DNA from 3 places in the Alteromonas sp. CyTr2 genome. Region 3 is predicted to be linked to each of the others. Evidence: predicted binding sites of a transcription regulator. Region 3 holds the regulator's gene; each other region holds the start of a gene.
The links. Region 3 encodes sigma-54, which starts transcription at its own class of promoters, with help from an activator protein. Its sites were predicted from a motif close to GTTGGCACGNNNNTNGNNT; they were not measured.

Region 1 (6,661 bases), on a different contig from region 3:
GTGAATATCATGAGTAAAGAAGGTTCAACCCTTGTTTGCTTAAGCGCGAGAGTAGGGAGTATTTCAGATAATGGACTTGGAGGGTGGTACGGCTACCGCGCGTCGAAAGCGGCGCTCAACATGTTGGTTAAAACGGCGTCGGTAGAATACAAGCGCAGATTGAAAGACGTGATGCTTGTTTGTTATCACCCTGGGACGGTTGATACGGGGCTTTCTAAGCCTTTTCAAAAGAACGTCGCTGCCAAGAAACTGTTCACGCCTGAGTTTACCGCTAAACAGCTTATTCATCACCTTTCGGCGCTTAATCGAGACCAAACTTGTCATTTTATCGACTGGAATGGCGAAGTGGTAACTTGGTGATACGGTCTAACATCATTTCAGCAAGTCCAACATCAAGACTTTTTATTTCACTGCTGTTACCATGCTATTTTTGGGAATGGTGCAGCGTATTGATAAGCCCATAGAGGTAGCAATACAACGCGTTGACGCCACACGTGAGTCATAACAATAAATGCCATCCTGATAATAAATAATACCAGTTCGCTAGGCTTGATTCTTACGAATAGTAAGTACCGACAACCAGCATAAATTGTGAGCACACGACGTTTTTGTGCATCACAAGGCGTGATACGGCGAACTGCTATAACAATAACTCAACAAGAGGAAGGGATATGAGCGGGGCCAGAGAACAGTTCGGATCGCGCATAGGTTTTATTTTGGCTGCTGCAGGTTCTGCGGTAGGCATAGGTAATTTGGTAGGGTTTCCTGTCGGTGCAGCTAAAAATGGCGGTGGTGCATTTCTTTTAATGTACGCTATTTTCGTTTTTGCCATTTGTTTACCGGTAATGCTGGCGGAAATGTCAGTTGGTCGCCATGCTAAAAAAGACCCGCTTGGTGCATACAGTGATATAAGCGGTAATGAAAAGAAATGGAAAGTCGCGGGGTGGCTAGCTATTGCTACGCCATTCATGATTGCCGTTTTCTACATGGTTATTACCGTGTGGCTTTTCGGCTATTTGTTCGAAGCAGTAAGCGGAAATCTAGACAAGTTAGCTAACCCAGAAACCTTTGGGCTGTTTATTAACTCAGAAGCCATCTTTTTATATATGGCGGCCGTTGTTGGTGTGGTCTACCTCATCCTTCAAGGCGGTGTAAAAGAAGGGATAGAAAAAGCGGCAAAGCTGCTCATGCCTGCGCTTTTCGTGATGCTAATCGGTCTCGTTATCTTCGTATTAACTCGCGAAAATGCGATGGCTGGCGTTGAGTTCTACATCGTTCCTGAGTTTTCAAAAATCACTGCTGAAGTGGTGAATGGTGCGCTATCGCAGGCCTTTTTCTCTCTATCGTTGGGCATGGGTATTCTTATAACCTATGGTAGCTACATTGATAAGCGTGCAGATGTACCGAGCGCAGCCAAGCTGGTGGCGTTAACGGATACGGCCGTGGCGTTCACTGCGGGTTTGATGATCCTTCCAGCCATCTTCTCTTTTAACCCAGACATTAACCCTGATGATTTAAGTGAATCGTCAGTGGGCATGATTTTTACTTACCTGCCTAGTATCTTTCTAGCGTTACAAGACTCGATTGGATATATGGGCGCATCGATTGTCGCTAGCTTGTTCTTCCTACTAGTGTTCTTTGCGGCAATTACGTCGCTAGTGTCTATTTTTGAAGTACCTGTTGCGGCGCTTATGGATGAAAAAGGTGTAAGCCGTAAATGGGCGCTTGGGTCGCTAGGAAGCATTATGATTTTGCTAGCCATCCTAAGTGCGTTGTCATTCGGTAAAGTTGATATGCTTACGTCGTTTATGCACTACGCTGGCGCAGATAAATCACTATTTGATGTCATTTACGATGTGTTCTACGACACGATTTTGCCTTTAAACGGCTTGCTAATTTGTTTGTTTGTTATTTATCGTTGGAAGAGTGCAAACTTCAATGCTTCTTTGGAAGAGGGCAGCAGTGGTTACAAAGGCAGCTGGTTTGAAAAGTACGTGGATATTTCGCTTAAAACCTTTATTCCGCTTATTTTACTCGTGATTTTTGTAAACACGGTAGCGGTAAAATACTTCGGGTTGAGCCTATTCGGATAGTCAGGTTTTATAAGAAATGACGTGAGCTAGCAGTGAGCTCAACTTAAAAACGGCAAGCCTAAAGCTTGCCGTTTTTGTTTGTGTCAGAGTATGTATTTTCACTAAGTGAAAGCCTAAAACATGCGATAGGGGTCGCTATACTCTGGTGTAATATTTAGCCTTGCCCAGCTTTGTGCGGCGTCAATCACTTTGCCAGCAGGTTCTGCTTCAGTATCAGAAAAGCGAGGAGCATCAATATCCATCGCCTTCGCTGCATCCACGTAATAAATACCGCGCTTAGGATGAGACAAGCTGCAAAGGTGAATAACATCGTTAAGCGGCATGCCACAAATGATGGTCGTCAGCGCAGATACAATGTCGTACACATGTACAAGGTTTATTCGCTTATTTCCTGCATCTAACTGTTTTCCACTTAACGAGCGGGCGGGGTGACGGTCTGGGCCTACTAAACCGGCTAGGCGAACAATACTGATATCAATCTGACCTCGTTTAGACAATAAATAGTCTTCAATAGTCACGTGGGCTTTGGCCGAGGCTGTTTGCGGCTGTGTAGTGCTGACTTCGGACACTACCTCATTTGTTGCATCGCCGTAAACCGACGTGGTGCTGATAAACACGATATGCGCCACCTTTACGCTGATGGCTGCGTCTATCAACTGCAGCATATTGTTGGTGTATGACGCGAGATCTGTGTTTCTCCTGCCAGGGGGAATATTTAGCAACAAGGTAGCGTTTGGCAAATGGTTACAAAGCGCTGATGTATCTTCGCCCAGGGCATATTCAATTGCGGTGATACCTTGGTCTTTTAACGCGAGACGTTTCTGTTGGCTTCGAGTGGTGCCAACAATATTGACCTTTCCTGAAAGTGCGTTGCCCACATAGCTGGCTAACCAGCCGTAGCCACTAATTACTACATTTTGAGTCATCGATTAAATACCCCTTTGTTTAGGGCTTAAGAGTACATTAATTGGAGGGCGGTTGTCGTTAACTGTAAAAAATGAAAAACCGACTGGGTTACAGTCGGTTTTCTAAGGTGAGTGGTTAGCGTTGTAAGTCTTTTCGCTCTGCGCGTTTAGTTCGCTAAATTCTCCAACTACATTTTCATTTCGTCGTTGTGGTCATGGTGGTTGCCTTGATCAATATCTAGCAGGTTCAAGTCATCTAGCCCCGATATGGATGCCTGCATTTTGCCTTCGGCATAATCTGCTTTCTTCAGTACCTTACACAATGCATCGCCTTTTTCTTCTAGCGCAGCCGCTTGGCTTTCTAAGCGATATTCTAAATCTTCACCCCAGCGCTCCATCTTTTGCTCAAACTCAGACATATCACCGCCTTCCCACAACATTTGTGTTCCTACCGCAATAAGTATTCTACCCATAGACTCACTGATTAAAGACTCAATTTGCGCTTCGAATTCTTGCTCCCAGCTTTCGTCAAACCAACCTGGCTCATCGAATTTAGTAGAATCAACGCGAATATTCCCTGCGTCATCATAGAATGAAGTGTTTAGTTTGGTTTCAAGTGAGTCGAACAGTTCACGAAAATCGTCACCCATTTGATCGCCGCCTAACAGTTCAGTAAATACTTCAGTCACTGCCACGTTGGCAATTTGCAGCCCTTCACTGGCGATATTCAAGGTCATAGGGATGGCGATATCAATGTTGTTGTAATATTCACTTACCCAGCGCTGTTGTTCGCTGTCAAGCGATACTGATTCACCGTTAATGGTCATATTGTGATGGGAGTCAATCGTCATCACTGAGCCATTGTCCATCTGTACCGTTAGGTCACCTTGGTAATATTGAATATGACCATCAAGCTCCATGTCACAACTGTTGTTTTGAAAGCTGCTGTCATGCGCAAATGCGTGGCCGCTCATTAAAGCACTGGTAAGGGCAACTGAAAGTAATAGTTTCTTAGACATTGTTCATTCCTTAATTTACGTGTGACGCGTTAACGAAAGTGCTCGAAGCAAACTGCAATGCGTTGTAGTGTCACTGTCAGATAGACGCTAACGATACTCGCTGTTATACCTAAGGTAGAGCAATGGCCTTGCCAATATTTAAAGTCTATATCTTTCAAATGGTTAGTGATATTTGATGATTTCTTTATGCTTTGCTAAATACACTATTTAGTGAGATTACCAACTAATTAGTAGTTTTGACTAAGATCAATTAATACCAATAGCGGTACATTTAAGCCAATCCAAGCATGGTTAAATCTTATTTATTGGTGCATAATACCGCCAATATTTTTAAGGGGTTATCACAATGGCTGATTGGATTAATGCAATTATGTTTGGTGTTGCGCTAATTGCCTTTACGCTAGGGCTAAGCAGCATCGTTATGGGCTTTATGACTGCTAAAGCAGGTGCTGAAGGTATGCAGGAAAAAATCGAGTACGGTTTTTTTGGCGTTACTGGTTTAGTACTTTGCTTACTGATGGCCTACGCATTGGCTTAAGCGATAAGCATTAAAAAAACCGGCTATCTCAGCCGGTTTTTTTTCGTCTTGAACAAGTCTTTATTCATCACTGCCTTATCGATTAGGTTCGCTCTTCTCCAGAGCATCCTCAGGCGCATTGTCGCTTTCGGGACTGTTTCTATAAGCGCTTTGTTCGCGATGGGCAAGCAGCGACAAATGTCCATCACGTTGATAAGCGCGTAAATCGAACAAATCCAGCATAGCCATAACGTGGTCGAAAATATCCGCCTGTACTTTTTCGTACCTCACCCATTCCTTTTGTGCACTGAAGCAGTAAATTTCTAAAGGTAAACCAAGCTCATTAGGCGGTAGCTGCCTAACCATTAGGGTTAGTTCTTGGTTTATATCTGGGTGCTTGCGCAAGTATGCCTCTAAATAAGCTCTAAAAGTGCCGATGTTGGTAAGGCGACGGCTGTTTAGCAGATCCGACTCATCAATGGAGTAATCTCGGTGATAAGCGCGGAGCTCATTTTTCTTCTTATCGATATATTCGTTGATATAGCGAATTTTCGAAAAGCGCTCTAGCATATCGTTGTCACAAAGCTTAATAGAGTGCACATCAATATAAATGGCGCGCTTAATTCTGCGTCCGCCAGACTCTTGCATACCGCGCCAGTTCTTTACTGCTTCTGTAGTAAGGCTGTAAGTCGGCAGCGTAGAAATGGTTTTATCCCAGTTCTGTACTTTGACGTTGGTAAGGCCTATCTCGAGTATTTCACCATCTACTTCATACTTAGGCATGGCAATCCAGTCGCCCGTATTAAACATGCGGTTAGCGGCTATTTGAATGCCGGCAACAAAGCCCAGAATGGTGTCTCTGAATATCAATAGTAAAACAGCGGCAATGGCGGTTAAGCCAGACACAATAAGTAGCGGGCTTCTGTCTACAATTAAAGAGATACTTAATAGTATGGTGACAATAGCAAATGCCAATTTGGTAACTTGAATAAAGCCAGTGATAGGTGCGCGTTTAGCAAGCGCTGAGGCGTTATAAACGTCTTCCACTGTGCTCAACATGGCATATAAGGCAAGAAGGCCGCTATATAGCATGTATAGCTGAGCGCTCTTTATCACCATACCGTGCATCACGGCTTCATCGCTAATAAGTACCGGTGTGGTTAAGTAAATAAACAGGGCAGGAAACAGGTGCATTAAGCGACGGAAAAATCCGTGCTGCTGCAAGGCGTTGTCCCAGAGGTTATTGGATTTGTATACCCAACTGGCTATCTGGGGGCGCACCAATAGCCTTGCGATAATATAGATTACCGCCGATACCACTAAAATACTACTTAGTGCGATGACGTTATACAGCGGATCTTCAGTAGTAAGATTCGGGAAAATATCATTAACTATGTGAATAAAGTTATCGCGTACTGAAGCACTGACTTCCATTAATTACGACTCCAACATTTTCTTTATACGGTTGTCTTTATTTTCCCATAGACCGTTCAACCAGTTTTGGAAATAAAGACGAAACTCAGACTCAGTGCGTTCTGAATGCTGTTGTAATTCAGGTACCGGCGTAACGTTCACATCGATCACGATTTTTGTCATCTGACCGCTAAGCATTGCCATCATAGGGTGGCGCTTATTTTCCGGGTAAAGCAGCGAGATATCTAACACGTTGGTAAATAATTCGCCCATAGCTGAGAGTGTAAAGGAAACGCCGCCGGCTTTGGGGGGCAGGAGGTTTTCATAGGGACTTTGCTTTGACAGATGCTTCAATGAAGTAAATCGAGTTCCCTCTACAAAGTTAATGACCGTTGTGGGCACCGTTCTAAACTTCTCACAATACGCTTTGGTGGTTTCGAGATCCTTTCCTTTTTTCTCTGGGTGCTTTTCTAAATACGCACGGGTGTATCTGTGCATAAACGGCATATCAAGTGCCCAGGCACCCAGTCCGACAAATGGCAGCCAAATAAGCTCTTTCTTAAGGAAAAATTTGGGTGCAGGAATGCGGTTCGTTGCGAATTCAATGAGCAGAATAATGTCGAGGTAGCTTAAATGATTGGCAATAATCAGATACCAACGGTCTTTTGACAGCTCGCCGTGTACCGAACACTCAATATCGACGCGGTTAAACAA
Region 2 (6,661 bases), on a different contig from region 3:
CTGATTTTCCAAGCATAGAATCTCTGAACGCTTTTGACCACTAACCTTTGGTCGATATTTAAACTTTTTCTAACGTTTTAGTGATAATGCTAGAAAGCAGCTTTTTTGATGGGAAGTGACGGTGTGTAAGTTGAGACACGAGTTGAAAGATTGCAGGCCAAACTCATCGGCAAAATGGAAAAAAAATGCCAGCTGACGCTGGCATTTTCAAAATCAATGTAAGTCTTAGAAGCTATTAAGACTTAGGTGCACGTGATGCACGCTTACGCTCGTTTTCTGTAAGAAGCTTCTTACGAATACGGATAGATTCAGGCGTTACTTCTACTAGTTCGTCGTCATCGATGAACTCAAGCGCTTGCTCAAGTGACATTCTGATTGGTGGAACTAGTGTTTGCGCTTCGTCAGTACCTGATGCACGAACGTTAGTAAGCTGCTTACCTTTAAGGGCGTTTACAGTAAGGTCGTTGTCACGGCTGTGAATACCGATAACCATACCTTCGTACACTTCAACACCGTGACCGATGAATAGACGACCGCGTTCTTGAAGGTTAAACAGAGCGTTAGTTAGTGCTTTACCGTTTGCATTAGCGATTAGAACACCGTTCTTACGCTTACCGATGATACCGCCTTTGTACGGACCATAGTGATCGAACGTGTGATATAGCAAGCCAGAACCCGACGTTAACGTCATGAACTCTGTTTGGAAACCAATTAGGCCACGGCTTGGAATGATAAAGTCGATACGTACACGACCTTTACCATCTGGAGACATGTCAGTCATTTCTGCTTTACGCAGACCAAGCTGTTCCATGATTGAACCCTGGTGCTGTTCTTCACAGTCGATAGTCAGGGTTTCGTATGGTTCTTGCGTTGCGCCGTCAACTTCTTTCAGAATTACTTCTGGACGTGACACTGCAAGCTCGTAACCTTCACGACGCATGTTTTCGATAAGAATACCTAGGTGAAGTTCACCACGACCAGATACGCGGAACTTGTCCGGATCAGGCATTTCTTCAACGCGCAGTGCAACGTTGTGTACTAGTTCGTCTTTAAGGCGCTCTAGAATGTTACGTGACGTTACATACTTACCTTCTTTACCTGCAAACGGCGAGGTGTTTACCTGGAACGTCATGGTTACTGTAGGCTCGTCAACCGTAAGTGGAGGAAGTGCTTCTACAGTGTTGACGTCACAAATGGTGTCAGAGATCTTAAGTTCGCCAAGACCTGTGATTGCAATGATGTCGCCCGCGTGCGCAGATTCAACTTCGTGACGAGCAAGGCCAAGGTAGCCGTAAACTAAGCCTACTTTGCCGTTGCGCTTTTTGCCATCAGCAGTAACAACCGTTACTTGTTGATTTGGCTTAACAGAACCACGCTTAACACGACCTACGCCGATAACACCCACGTATGAGTTGTAGTCAAGCTGAGAGATCTGCATTTGGAATGCGCCGTCGATATCTGCATCAGGAGGAGAAACCTGGTCAACGATAGTTTGGAACAATGCCGTCATATCGTCTTCTTTAGTATCTGCATCTAGTGATGCCCAACCGTTAAGTGCAGACGCATAAACAACTTGGAAATCTAGCTGTTCGTCAGTTGCACCTAGGTTGTCGAATAGGTCGAAAACTTGATCCATAACCCAATCAGGACGCGCACCAGGCTTGTCGATTTTGTTGATAACAACAATTGGCTTAAGACCTTGAGCAAATGCCTTTTGCGTAACGAAACGGGTTTGTGGCATCGGGCCTTCTTGCGCATCTACAAGTAGAAGTACAGAGTCAGCCATCGACATTACACGCTCTACTTCACCACCGAAGTCAGCGTGTCCTGGAGTGTCTACGATGTTGATACGGTAGTCGTTCCAGTTAATCGCTGTGTTCTTAGCTAGGATGGTAATGCCACGTTCTTTCTCGATGTCGTTCGAGTCCATTACGCGCTCTTCTTGCTCGCCTCGAGATTCAAGGGTGCCAGACTGCTGTAACAGTTTGTCTACCAGGGTGGTCTTACCGTGGTCAACGTGGGCGATGATTGCGATGTTACGCAATTTATTAATATCAGTGGTATTCATGCTTATATAGAGCCTGTGTAAATCAACGTCTACTTCAATTCAGTGGAAAGGAGTATGCGTTAGATTTGTTGCAAAAAAATGCAGATAGAAAAATTTGCGCGGATTGTACAGAAAAACCACGACGTTTGCGCATCTTTTTTTTGATGGAAACGAGTTTTATTGGTTTTCAAACACTTGTTCAACAAATAACCAGCCCCGTTGCACCTAATTGATCATATTTGGTGGCTATACGCTACAAAGTAATCTAGGCTGATTGACGTACAAATGAGCACAAAACGCCATATTGGTGCAACATTGCACCAATATAATGCAATTTAATTCAAACGGAAGTGATAGATGCCCGTCTATGCCACAGAAATCGGTATACATATAGATGGCATGATAATCGCTTTCACTTTTGCCACTGTTGGAGTGAAGCTGATCATTCCGCATTTTTACATTAAACCTGGAGGACACGATGTCAGTAGAAAAGGCATTAGAGCTGATTAAAGAAAGTGAAGCGAAGTTTGTAGATTTACGTTTTACCGATACAAAGGGTAAAGAACAACACGTATCTATTCCTGCGAGCGTTGTTGATGAAGAGTTTTTCGAAGAAGGTAAAATGTTCGATGGTTCTTCAATCGCTGGCTGGAAAGGCATCAACGAATCAGACATGGTTCTTCTTCCAGACGCAACAAGCTGCGTAGTTGACCCTTTCGCTGAAGAGACACAAGTAAACATCCGTTGTGACATCGTTGAACCTTCAACAATGGAAGGTTATGAGCGTGACCCTCGTTCAGTTGCTCGTCGTGCAGAAGAATTCCTAAAATCAACTGGCATCGGTGACACATGTTTCTTCGGCCCAGAGCCAGAGTTTTTCCTTTTTGATGACGTACGCTTCCACACTGACATGGCGGGTTCTTTCTACAAGATTGACTCTTCTGAAGCAAAGTGGAACTCTGGCGAAGAGTTTGAAGGCGGCAACATGGCACACCGCCCTGGCGTTAAAGGCGGTTACTTCCCAGTACCACCAGTGGACTCTGCTCACGATATCCGTGCTGCAATGTGTCTAGTTATGGAAGAGATGGGCCTTGTTATCGAAGCGCACCACCACGAAGTAGCAACTGCTGGCCAAAACGAAATTGCTTGCCAATTCAATACGCTAGTTAAGAAAGCTGACGAAATTCAAGTTTACAAGTATGTTGTTCACAACGTTGCACACGCATACGGTCAAACAGCTACCTTTATGCCTAAGCCGCTTGTTGGCGATAATGGTTCTGGTATGCACTGTCACCAATCTATCTCTAAAGATGGCGTAAACATCTTTGCAGGTGACAAGTACGCAGGTCTTTCTGAGGAAGCACTTTACTACATTGGTGGTATCATCAAGCACGCGCGCGCAATCAACGCGTTTGCTAACGCTTCTACTAACTCATACAAGCGTCTGGTTCCTGGATTCGAAGCACCGGTAATGCTTGCATACTCTGCACGTAACCGTTCTGCATCTATTCGTATTCCTCACGTAACTAGCGATAAAGCACGTCGTATTGAAGTACGTTTCCCTGACCCAACAGCTAACCCATACCTAGCGTTCACTGCTATGCTTATGGCGGGTATCGACGGTATTAAGAACAAGATCCACCCTGGTGATTCAATGGATAAAGACTTGTACGACCTACCGCCAGAAGAAGCTGCTGAAATTCCAACAGTTGCAAGCTCGCTAGAAATGGCACTTGAAGCTCTTGATAACGACCGTGACTTCCTTAAAGCTGGTGGCGTTATGACTGACGACATGATTGATGCATACATCGATCTTAAGTCTGAAGAAGTAACGAAACTTAACATGACTACTCACCCTGTTGAGTTCGACATGTACTACAGCTTGTAAATTCGCACTGTATAGTAATTTATACTAAAGCCCGCTCTGCGGGCTTTTTTTATGCGTACAATTTATCTACTATGTTTTTATAGCTATGCTAACGAATACTCTTTCATACTGCATCAACTGCGCACAGGGCTTTGCCCGCTTGCATCTGCATACAACTAGAAAGATTATCCATAAGCCAAACATAGCAAGCTATATGAATTAGCCAGCTAGCCAAAACCACATTGATTAGGTAACGACACGTGCACTACATGACGCGACACATTTGCTTAATTTCGCTATTACTAAGTAGCGGCAATGGCTTACTGCCTGTGCAAGCGGAAATGCTGAGCCAAGAAAGTACCCAGCAAGAAGCACAAGAAAGCGAAACCGGACAAAGCAGCAATGCAACATCAGCCGCAGCTACCTCTCCAATGACCATATACAAGGTGGTAGGTAAAGACGGCTCTGTGACTTACACCGACAAGCCGCAGCAAAACGCAGAACCCCTAGCTTTCGATGTAAAAACGCAAAACGTAGTAACCGCGGCAAAGGTTACCCCACCTCCCCCTGCGAAGCCGGCTGCCCCCAAGCCCAACTATCGCGTAGTCATTAAGTCACCTGCACCAGAAGCGACAATTCGCAATAACTTGGGCGAATTCACTATTTCTGCCGCACAACCTGGTGCACCCAAAGCGCCAATCTACCGATTAATCTTTGACGACGCCCCATTAGCTAGCAATAGTTCAGGCGTCTTTAAGCTTACTGGTATCCATCGTGGGGCACATACTTATAAAGTTGAACTCACGAACAATACGGGCAAGACTCTTGCATCGTCTCCACTACAAACCCTTTACCTGCATCAGGCATCGGCGTTAATTAATAACTAATAGCGTGCAACCACTGTTATGTATGCGCACCATAGAGGTTCAGTGAACATTTCTTCTTGAGCTCTTTATTCGCGCAACGCATCATTGCAAGCTACAATGCACAATTATGGTGCAAAGGAGACGAGCTCGGATGCATTCCACCGAGTTAGAAACACAACAGCTAATCAATAGCCTAAATACCGCACTGGTAATGGTAGACAACAAACTTACGATTGTTTATGCCAACCACGCTGGTGAAGCTTTGTTTGAGACTGGATTAAAACAACTTATTGGGCATCCACTTCAAGATTTTTTCTTGCCGGGCACAATAGAAACCACCCGACTTAAAGCTGCCATCAGAAAAGGTGAAGATTTCACCGAAAACGAAATTAAGTTGGCTTTTCGAGATAACCGCTATGTATCTGCCGACCTAACCGTTACCAACTTGCACTTCGAAGACGGCCCACGACTGCTATTTGAAGTTAAAAAGATTGACCAGCAAAAGCGAATTTCTCGAGAAACTTTACAAAACGCGCAGCATTACGCAGCACGGGAATTGGTTCGCGGCCTTGCACACGAAATCAAAAATCCTCTTGGTGGTATTCGCGGTGCAGCACAGCTATTAGAAAAAGAGCTGATTGACGAGCATAAAGAATTTACAAGCATGATCATAGAGCAGTCTGACCGTCTGCGAAACTTAGTTGATCGATTGCTTGGACCAAATTCACTACCTCGATTTGAAGAAAGCAACGTGCATCAAGCGCTTGAAAAAATACGCAGCTTAATGCGCTTTGACTCAGACAATCCCATTACCATAGTTCGCGACTATGACCCCAGCATTCCACCGCTTATGTTAGACCCTGACATGATTCAGCAAGCGGTGCTCAATATTGTGCGCAACAGCGTTCAGGCATTAACCGAGAGCCAAACCCCCAACCCACAAATTAGGTTAATTACGCGAATAGAGCGCCAAATGACAATTCAAACGAAGCGTCACGCGCTGGTAGCAAAAATAAAAATTATTGATAACGGCCCGGGTATTCCGGCTGAAGTAAAAGACACACTTTTCTACCCTATGGTCACAAGCAAGCAAAATGGCTCTGGGTTGGGTTTGTCTATTTCACAGACCCTTATAAACCACCACGGCGGCAAAATAGATGTAGATAGCTACCCTGGTCACACTGAGTTCGTAATTTACATACCAATAGATCGTAAGGAGACAGACGATGACGAATGAGTCTGTGTGGATTGTCGATGATGACAGTTCTATTCGTTGGGTGCTGCAAAAGGCCTTACAAGCAGCAGATATCAGCTGCTTAAGTTTTGAAAACCCTGAAGATTTATTGCTTCAACTTCAAAGCGGCCAAGCCCCTGAAGTCATCATTTCAGATATAAGAATGCCACAAATGGACGGCATGACGTTACTGAACGAAGTACATGCTTCGCACCCTATGCTCCCCGTTATCATTATGACGGCGCATTCGGATTTAGACAGCGCAGTTAACGCATATCAAAAAGGTGCCTTTGAGTATTTGCCAAAGCCATTTGATATCGACGAGGCTGTCACCTTAACCCAGCGGGCGCTGGCACATTCCAGAGAGCAGTCCACCGTATCTAAAGCGCAAGTTGAAGACGTAGTAACGGAAATTATTGGCGAAGCACCTGCCATGCAGGAAGTATTTCGTGCCATAGGTCGCCTGTCGCGCTCTTCAATTAGCGTGCTTATTAACGGGCAATCGGGTACGGGTAAAGAACTTGTCGCGCACGCCCTTCACAGGCACAGCCCAAGAGCAAGTAAACCTTTCATCGCCCTCAATATGGCCGCCATTCCTGCCGACCTTGTAGAGTCAGAACTATTTGGCCATGAAAAGGGCGCGTTTA
Region 3 (6,661 bases):
ATTGAGTGCCTGAGTTCAACCTTTAAACCCATCCAGACTTTATTTATTACACCCTCAGTGTAGGTTTAAATTAAAAACAGCGTTGCAGTACCTAAGAAGGCAAAAATACCTACTACATCGGTTATTGTGGTTAAAATAACGCTGCCAGCAAGTGCAGGGTCTATTTTAAGCCGCTTCATGATCATGGGTAAGGTTGCACCGGCAAGGCCTGCAGCAATCATATTGACCAACATAGCGAAGGCAATAATAACGCCAAGCGTATAGTCTTGTTTCCATAGTGCAATGACAGAGGCGATAAGCACTGCCCATATTGCACCGTTTAGAAAACCGATTGATAGCTCTTTTGTGATAAGCCATCGACTGTTACTGGCGTTAACATGGCCTAGTGCCATACCGCGTATAACAAGGGTTAACGTTTGGTTACCGGCTACACCACCCATGCTGGGAACAATGGTATTTAAAATAGCCAATACAGCCAGCTGGCTGAGCGTTGCTTCAAATAGGTCACTCACCATGGCAGCCATGAGCGCTGTCACTAAGTTAACTGCCAGCCATACAGAGCGTCGTTTGGTACTTTGCATAACGGGGGCAAAGGTATCTTCGTCATCATCAAGACCGGCCATACTCATCATAGAGTGCTCGGCGTCTTCACGAATAATGTCAACCACGTCATCGATAGTAATTCGACCTACTAAGCGGTGATTTTCATCAACGACCGGTGCAGAAAGCCAATTATAACGTTCGAAAAGACTCGCCACTTCATCGTCTGGCATATTGACGGGGATGGCTTCCGATTCTTCGTCCATAACGTCAGAGACTTTCTCATCGGTATCGGCAGTAAGTAAACGGGTAACTGGCACAATACCAACGAGGTTGTCAGTTCTATTAACAACGTAAAACGTATCGGTATTTTCTGGCAGCTCGCCTTTCAAGCGAATGTAACGCAAAACCACGTCTATGGTGACATCAGGACGCAAAGTGATGGTGTCTGTGTTCATGATGAAACCAGCGGTTTCTTCACCATAAGACAGTGCCTGTTCTGCGCGAACACGGTCCTGTGCATCCATTGAATCTAGAATGTCTGCCAATACCGGCTCGGGAAGGCTGCTTAGCGTTTCCGCCAAGTCATCGGTATCCATTTCTTCAAGTGCATCAACTACATTGGCAGGAAGCATCTTGGCAATGATACCGTTTCGAACATCGTCAGAGAGTTCTTCTAAAATATCGCCGTGGAAGTCGCCATCAATAAGCTCCCACAGCTCGTCACGAGTTCGGCTGGGGCTAGATTCAAGGATATGGGCAACGTCAGAAGGAGGTAACTCAAGCAGAAGCTTACGTACAGATACAAATTGCCCGTTGGTCAACGCGGCGTTAATTGCGCGTAACTGGGTTTGTACGTATTTAGAAACAAGCGCTTCTGCCATAAGGCGTTATTCCTACAAGCTAAAAGATGAACAATGCAGGCCATTGAGCCTAAGTGGGCGTAGAATATCGCAATTATGATGAGTCTGTCATGATAATTGCGTAGGTTTTGCGCAGGATTTTAAGATAACTGCGCTAAGTGTTGATTAATTCGTCAACGAATAGGGCGGGGATGACTATTCGTCTTCGTTGAACCTACCCTCAATAAGCTCTTCAATGGCAGCAAGGGCATCAACGGCATCATTCCCATCCACTATCACATCAACCTGTTCACCTTGATGGCTTTCAAGCATCATTAATCCCAATACACTGCTTGCGTCTGCTTCTTTATCGCCTTTTTTCAAAATGATCTTTGCGTCGAACTGATTAGCAAGTTTAACTAGTTGGGTCGCCGCTCTTGCATGCAACCCTAACTTATTGACGATAGTTAGCGTTTTTTGAATAGTCATTACTGATTCAGCTCTCTATGGCGAATTTGTACATCAGGGTGTATTTCACTGAAGGTTTTCGACAGGGTCTGTGCGATATAAACCGAACGGTGTTGGCCACCAGTACAGCCAATTGCTACGGTTACGTAACTTCTGTTATTGCGCTCTAAATGAGGCAGCCATGTCGTTATTAAATTCTGAATTTGCCAAATGAACTTGGTCACTACAGGCTGCGACCCCAAAAATACTTCTACTGGTGCGTCTAATCCGGTCAGATGTTTAAGGTCGGGCTCCCAATGGGGGTTAGGTAAAAAGCGCGCGTCAAAAACGTAATCCGCATCTTTAGGGATACCGTGCTTAAAGCCGAAAGATTCAAAAACAAGCACAAGGCGTGAGCTCTTCTTACCCAGAATGCGCTCTCGAATCAATTCAGCCAATTGGTGAATGGTCAGCTTATCGGTATCTAAGTATAAATCTGCTCGTTCTGCGATAGGTGCAAGTAGGGCAGATTCAGCTTTAATCGCCTCAGATAAGGATTTATTGAGCTTAGCAAGGGGATGAAGGCGTCGGGTTTCGCTAAAGCGCTTAACCAATACGTCATCGCTTGCATCAATGTAAACGATGGTCATCGACCACGAAGAAGGCAGGTAGTCTAGTATTTCTACCAAATCGTCAGGATTCTTAGGCAAGTTTCGAACATCAATACTTACCGCTACCTGATCATACTCATCAACAACAGTATGAGTTAGTGTGGGAAGCAAGTTTACCGGGATATTATCAACACAGTAATAACCTAAATCTTCCAATGCGCGAAGTGCGACAGATTTACCAGAACCCGAACGACCACTGATTATGATCAGCTTCACCTAATTTCTCCCTAATACTCTGGTTTTATCGCATACACGTTGTCGAATTACGCGCCTAACTATCAATACTTAGGCGCACAATGATTAATTTAATGCAGAAAGAATTTCGTCGCTTGTCGTTGCGCGACGTATTGCTTTAATCGTTTCTTTGTCGCTTAGTTTGCCAGCCACGGTGGCTAGCGTTTGTAGGTGTCCTTCGGTTTGCTCCTCGGGAACGAGTAGCGCAAAAAAGATGTCTACGGGCTTTTCATCAAGGGCGTCAAAGTCGATAGCTGGCGTGCTGGTTACAACAATTGCTATCACTTTCTCAAGACCCGCTAAACGGCCGTGGGGCAGGGCGATACCATTGCCTATGCCTGTACTACCCATGCGTTCTCGAGCCATTAAACTGTTGAGTACTGTCGCCTGATCGATGTTCTCGTTTTGCTTGGCGGCAATATCAGCGATGATCTCAAGAATTCGCTTTTTACTATTACACTGAACCGCACACTCGGTGCGGTCCAGACTTACGATGGCTTGTATATCCATGCTTTATTAACTACTAATGTTTTTTCAGTTTTTCCTTATGCTTGATTACCTGCCGGTCGAGTTTATCAACCATGCTGTCAATCGCCGCATACATGTCGGTATTTTCTGAGGATGCGAATACTTCAGCGCCACTTAAATGAACGGTCGCTTCGGCTTTTTGATTTAATTTTTCAACGTTCAGGATGACATGCACATTAGAAATGTGATCAAAGTGACGTTCAAGTTTGCTGAACTTCGTATCGACATAATTACGCAAAGAGTCGGTGATTTCGACATGATGACCAGTAAGGTTGATTTGCATATTTCGTCTTCCTTATATTATTAAGCCCGTTTAAATAAGGCTCTTGCGTTGGTTCGACGGCGGGATCGACAACGATTCCCGGTACTTTGCTATTGTTCGCCGGGCAACTTTAATGCCTTGTTCGGCCAACAATGAAGCAATCTTGCTATCACTTAGCGGCTTGCTAGGCTTTTCAGCAGCCACTAATTTCTTGATCAATGCACGAATCGCTGTAGATGAACATTCACCACCAGACTCAGTTGCAACGTGGCTAGAGAAGAAATACTTCAATTCGAAAATTCCACGTGGCGTATGCATATACTTTTGCGTTGTCACACGCGAAATAGTCGATTCGTGCATATCTACCATTTCTGCGACATCATTTAGCACCATTGGTTTCATCATTTCCGGGCCGTGCTCAAAAAAGCCCATTTGTTGCTGCACAATGCAGTTTGCAACCTTCATCAAGGTTTCGTTACGAGATTCAAGGCTCTTAATGAACCACTTGGCCTCTTGCATATGTGAGCGGATGAATTGTGAGTCGCTACTATTCTTGGCACGGCGACTCATTGCAGCGTACTGTTGGTTTACGCTTAATTTAGGCAGACTGTCGGGGTTCAGCTCAACCACCCAACGGCCATTTTTCTTGGTTACTGAGACATCAGGAATAACATACTCAGGCTCTTTAGTAACTAAAGCACTACCTGGGCGAGGATTCAAGGTTTGAAGTAAACGCATTGCTTCGCGTAGCTGATCTTCTTTTAATCGGCTTTTACGCATTAGGGTGCGATAGTCTTTGCTGCTCAGTAAGTCAGAGTACTCTTCAATCAGTTGTTTCGCTTCAGCAAGCCACGGCGTGTCTTCTGAAAACTGACGCAATTGCACCATAAGGCACTCTTGCGGAGAGCGAGAACCTGAACCAATGGGATCAAACATTTGAATGCGTTTAAGAACACATTCAACTTCGTCCATTTCTATCGGCTCTTCCATTTCATCGTCGTTAACTGCTTCTAAAATATCGTCTAGCGTAACGGTTAAATAACCTGACTCGTCAATAGAGTCGATGATTGCTGTAGCGATTGCGCGATCGGTATCCGAGAAATGGGTAAGGCGCATTTGCCAAAGAAGGTGCTCTTGAATATCTTCAGTAGTCTCACCTTGGAAGATTTGCTCGTCGTCATTGGATGGACCCGGAGCAGGCGAAGATGAAGCAGAGTAGTATTCGTCCCATGTGCTGTCGATTGGCAGCTCATCGGGAAGATCGTTTTTCTCAAGTGCATCGCCGGCTTCTAGTGTGTCACTAGATGCAGAAGCAGTGGCCTCAGAGCCGCTGTCATCGTTGTCGATATTGTTCTTTTCTAGTTGCGGCTCGTCGTTACCTTCTTCAACTTCTAATAGCGGATTAGAATCGAGCGCTTCTTGGATCTCTTGTTGAAGATCAAGTGTAGAAAGCTGCAGCAGTTTAATGGCCTGCTGAAGCTGAGGTGTCATGGTAAGTTGTTGGCTAAATTTTAGCTGTAAAGATGGTTTCATCTACGTCTTATTTAAATGCTCTAAATTGAATATACCAGAGCGAAACTGAAAAATGACAATTCGGTTACATTAACTATAGCCTGAATTGTTCGCCTAGGTATACATCCCTTACTTTTTGATTACTTAAAACCTGTTCCGCCGTTCCTTGCGCAATAAGCTCGCCATGACTCACAATGTACGCCTTTTCACAAACATCCAATGTCTCTCGTACGTTATGGTCCGTGATAAGGATTCCAATCCCCCTATCGCGAAGATGTTGTATTATCTTCTTTATATCATTAACTGATATTGGATCAACACCAGCAAATGGTTCGTCTAACAAAATAAATTGCGGTTTTGCTGCCAGAGCGCGGGCAATCTCAACGCGACGGCGTTCGCCCCCTGACAAACTCATCCCAGTACTATTACGTATATGGTTAATATTAAATTCATCAAGTAGCGCATCAGCTTCTTCTTCTTGCTGTTGTGAATTTAAATCTTTACGGGTTTGCAAAATGGCCATGATATTTTCATGCACTGTGAGCTTTCTGAAAATAGATGCTTCCTGCGGTAGGTAGCCAATTCCGCGGCGTGCGCGCTCGTGCATGGGCTGATGAGTTAGCTCATTGTCGTCGATTTCAATCTTGCCTTTATCCAGATTCACTAAACCAACAATCATGTAAAATGTGGTGGTCTTACCAGCGCCATTTGGGCCAAGAAGACCGACAATTTGACCCGTTGAGACAGACAGGCTTACATCTCGTACAACCTGTCTTGACTTGTAAGCCTTAGCAAGATTTTTAGCGCTCAAAGTTGCCATTGCTATTCATTGCCCTCGTTGTCTTTTTTGTCTTTCTTAGACGAAGTTTTGCGAATGGTCTCAGGTGTGAATACTGTGGTCACTCGACCCTCACCATCCTTACCTGCGCCGCCAGTCGCTAGCAATTGCTCGGTAATCATATCGAACGTGATGTTGTCACCCTGTACTTTACTGGTGTCTTGTTTCAACTCTGCGTTTCCAGCAAGAGAAATCGTTCGGTTCACCACTTCATAGCGTATTTCATTAGCTTTTGCCGAAACTGGCGTGCCGTCTTCCAATTGCTGGGAATAGCTTGCAGGCTTTCCTCTAGCAATAAATATTTCACGACCACCACCGTCAGTGGCAATTACTTCCACTTCGTCAGCTTCAATAACCAAAGAGCCTTGAGTTATGAGTACGTCGTCTTTGTACAACGCGGTTTTATTTTTACCGTCGATAAACTGGGTGTTCGAGCCTATTTTTATGGGCTGCGAAAAATCATCTTCACTGGCGTGTACCGCACCGCTAGCGATGGCAAGCAATAAACTAGTTGCTAGGGGAATAAGTGGTTTGTACATGATCTAAAAGCTCGTATTCTTGTGTGCGTAAATTCGCGTTAAACCCATTACTTAAAATGACATATTGGGTGCCCAGTATTTCAACGGGTTGGTCAGATGTCATTTGCTTGGTTTCTAAATTAATTTGAATGTACTCGGTCGATATACTTCTGACAAAGTCATCGCCAGTTTGGTTCTCAATATTAACTTGGTTTTCCAGCTGGATTAGCTCGTTATTGTATAGTGTACCTTCATCAGCGGTTACCACC

Region 1: QME20_RS15255 (DUF2884 family protein) is a predicted target of sigma-54. The motif match lies at 4,135-4,153, and genes of this name have one in related genera.
Region 2: glnA (glutamate--ammonia ligase) is a predicted target of sigma-54. The motif match lies at 2,441-2,459, and genes of this name have one in related genera.

What each region holds. Positions count from the first base shown of each region.
Region 1 is NZ_CAMZMZ010000032.1:28,682-35,342, reverse strand. It holds gene QME20_RS15270 (SDR family NAD(P)-dependent oxidoreductase) at 1-360, shown strand, start outside; gene QME20_RS15265 (sodium-dependent transporter) at 672-2,093, shown strand; gene QME20_RS15260 (NAD-dependent epimerase/dehydratase family protein) at 2,207-3,019, opposite strand; gene QME20_RS15255 (DUF2884 family protein) at 3,187-4,017, opposite strand; gene QME20_RS15250 (hypothetical protein) at 4,364-4,555, shown strand; gene QME20_RS15245 (mechanosensitive ion channel domain-containing protein) at 4,631-5,968, opposite strand; gene QME20_RS15240 (acyltransferase) at 5,972-6,661, opposite strand, start outside.
Region 2 is NZ_CAMZMZ010000007.1:81,520-88,180, reverse strand. It holds gene typA (translational GTPase TypA) at 236-2,068, opposite strand; gene glnA (glutamate--ammonia ligase) at 2,526-3,935, shown strand; gene QME20_RS06295 (DUF4124 domain-containing protein) at 4,184-4,801, shown strand; gene glnL (nitrogen regulation protein NR(II)) at 4,932-6,017, shown strand; gene glnG (nitrogen regulation protein NR(I)) at 6,007-6,661, shown strand, end outside.
Region 3 is NZ_CAMZMZ010000021.1:13,041-19,701, reverse strand. It holds gene QME20_RS12150 (winged helix-turn-helix domain-containing protein) at 1-13, shown strand, start outside; gene mgtE (magnesium transporter) at 66-1,424, opposite strand; gene QME20_RS12140 (HPr family phosphocarrier protein) at 1,599-1,871, opposite strand; gene rapZ (RNase adapter RapZ) at 1,871-2,716, opposite strand; gene ptsN (PTS IIA-like nitrogen regulatory protein PtsN) at 2,801-3,244, opposite strand; gene hpf (ribosome hibernation promoting factor) at 3,258-3,545, opposite strand; gene QME20_RS12120 (RNA polymerase factor sigma-54) at 3,576-5,057, opposite strand; gene lptB (LPS export ABC transporter ATP-binding protein) at 5,131-5,856, opposite strand; gene lptA (lipopolysaccharide transport periplasmic protein LptA) at 5,859-6,413, opposite strand; gene lptC (LPS export ABC transporter periplasmic protein LptC) at 6,382-6,661, opposite strand, start outside.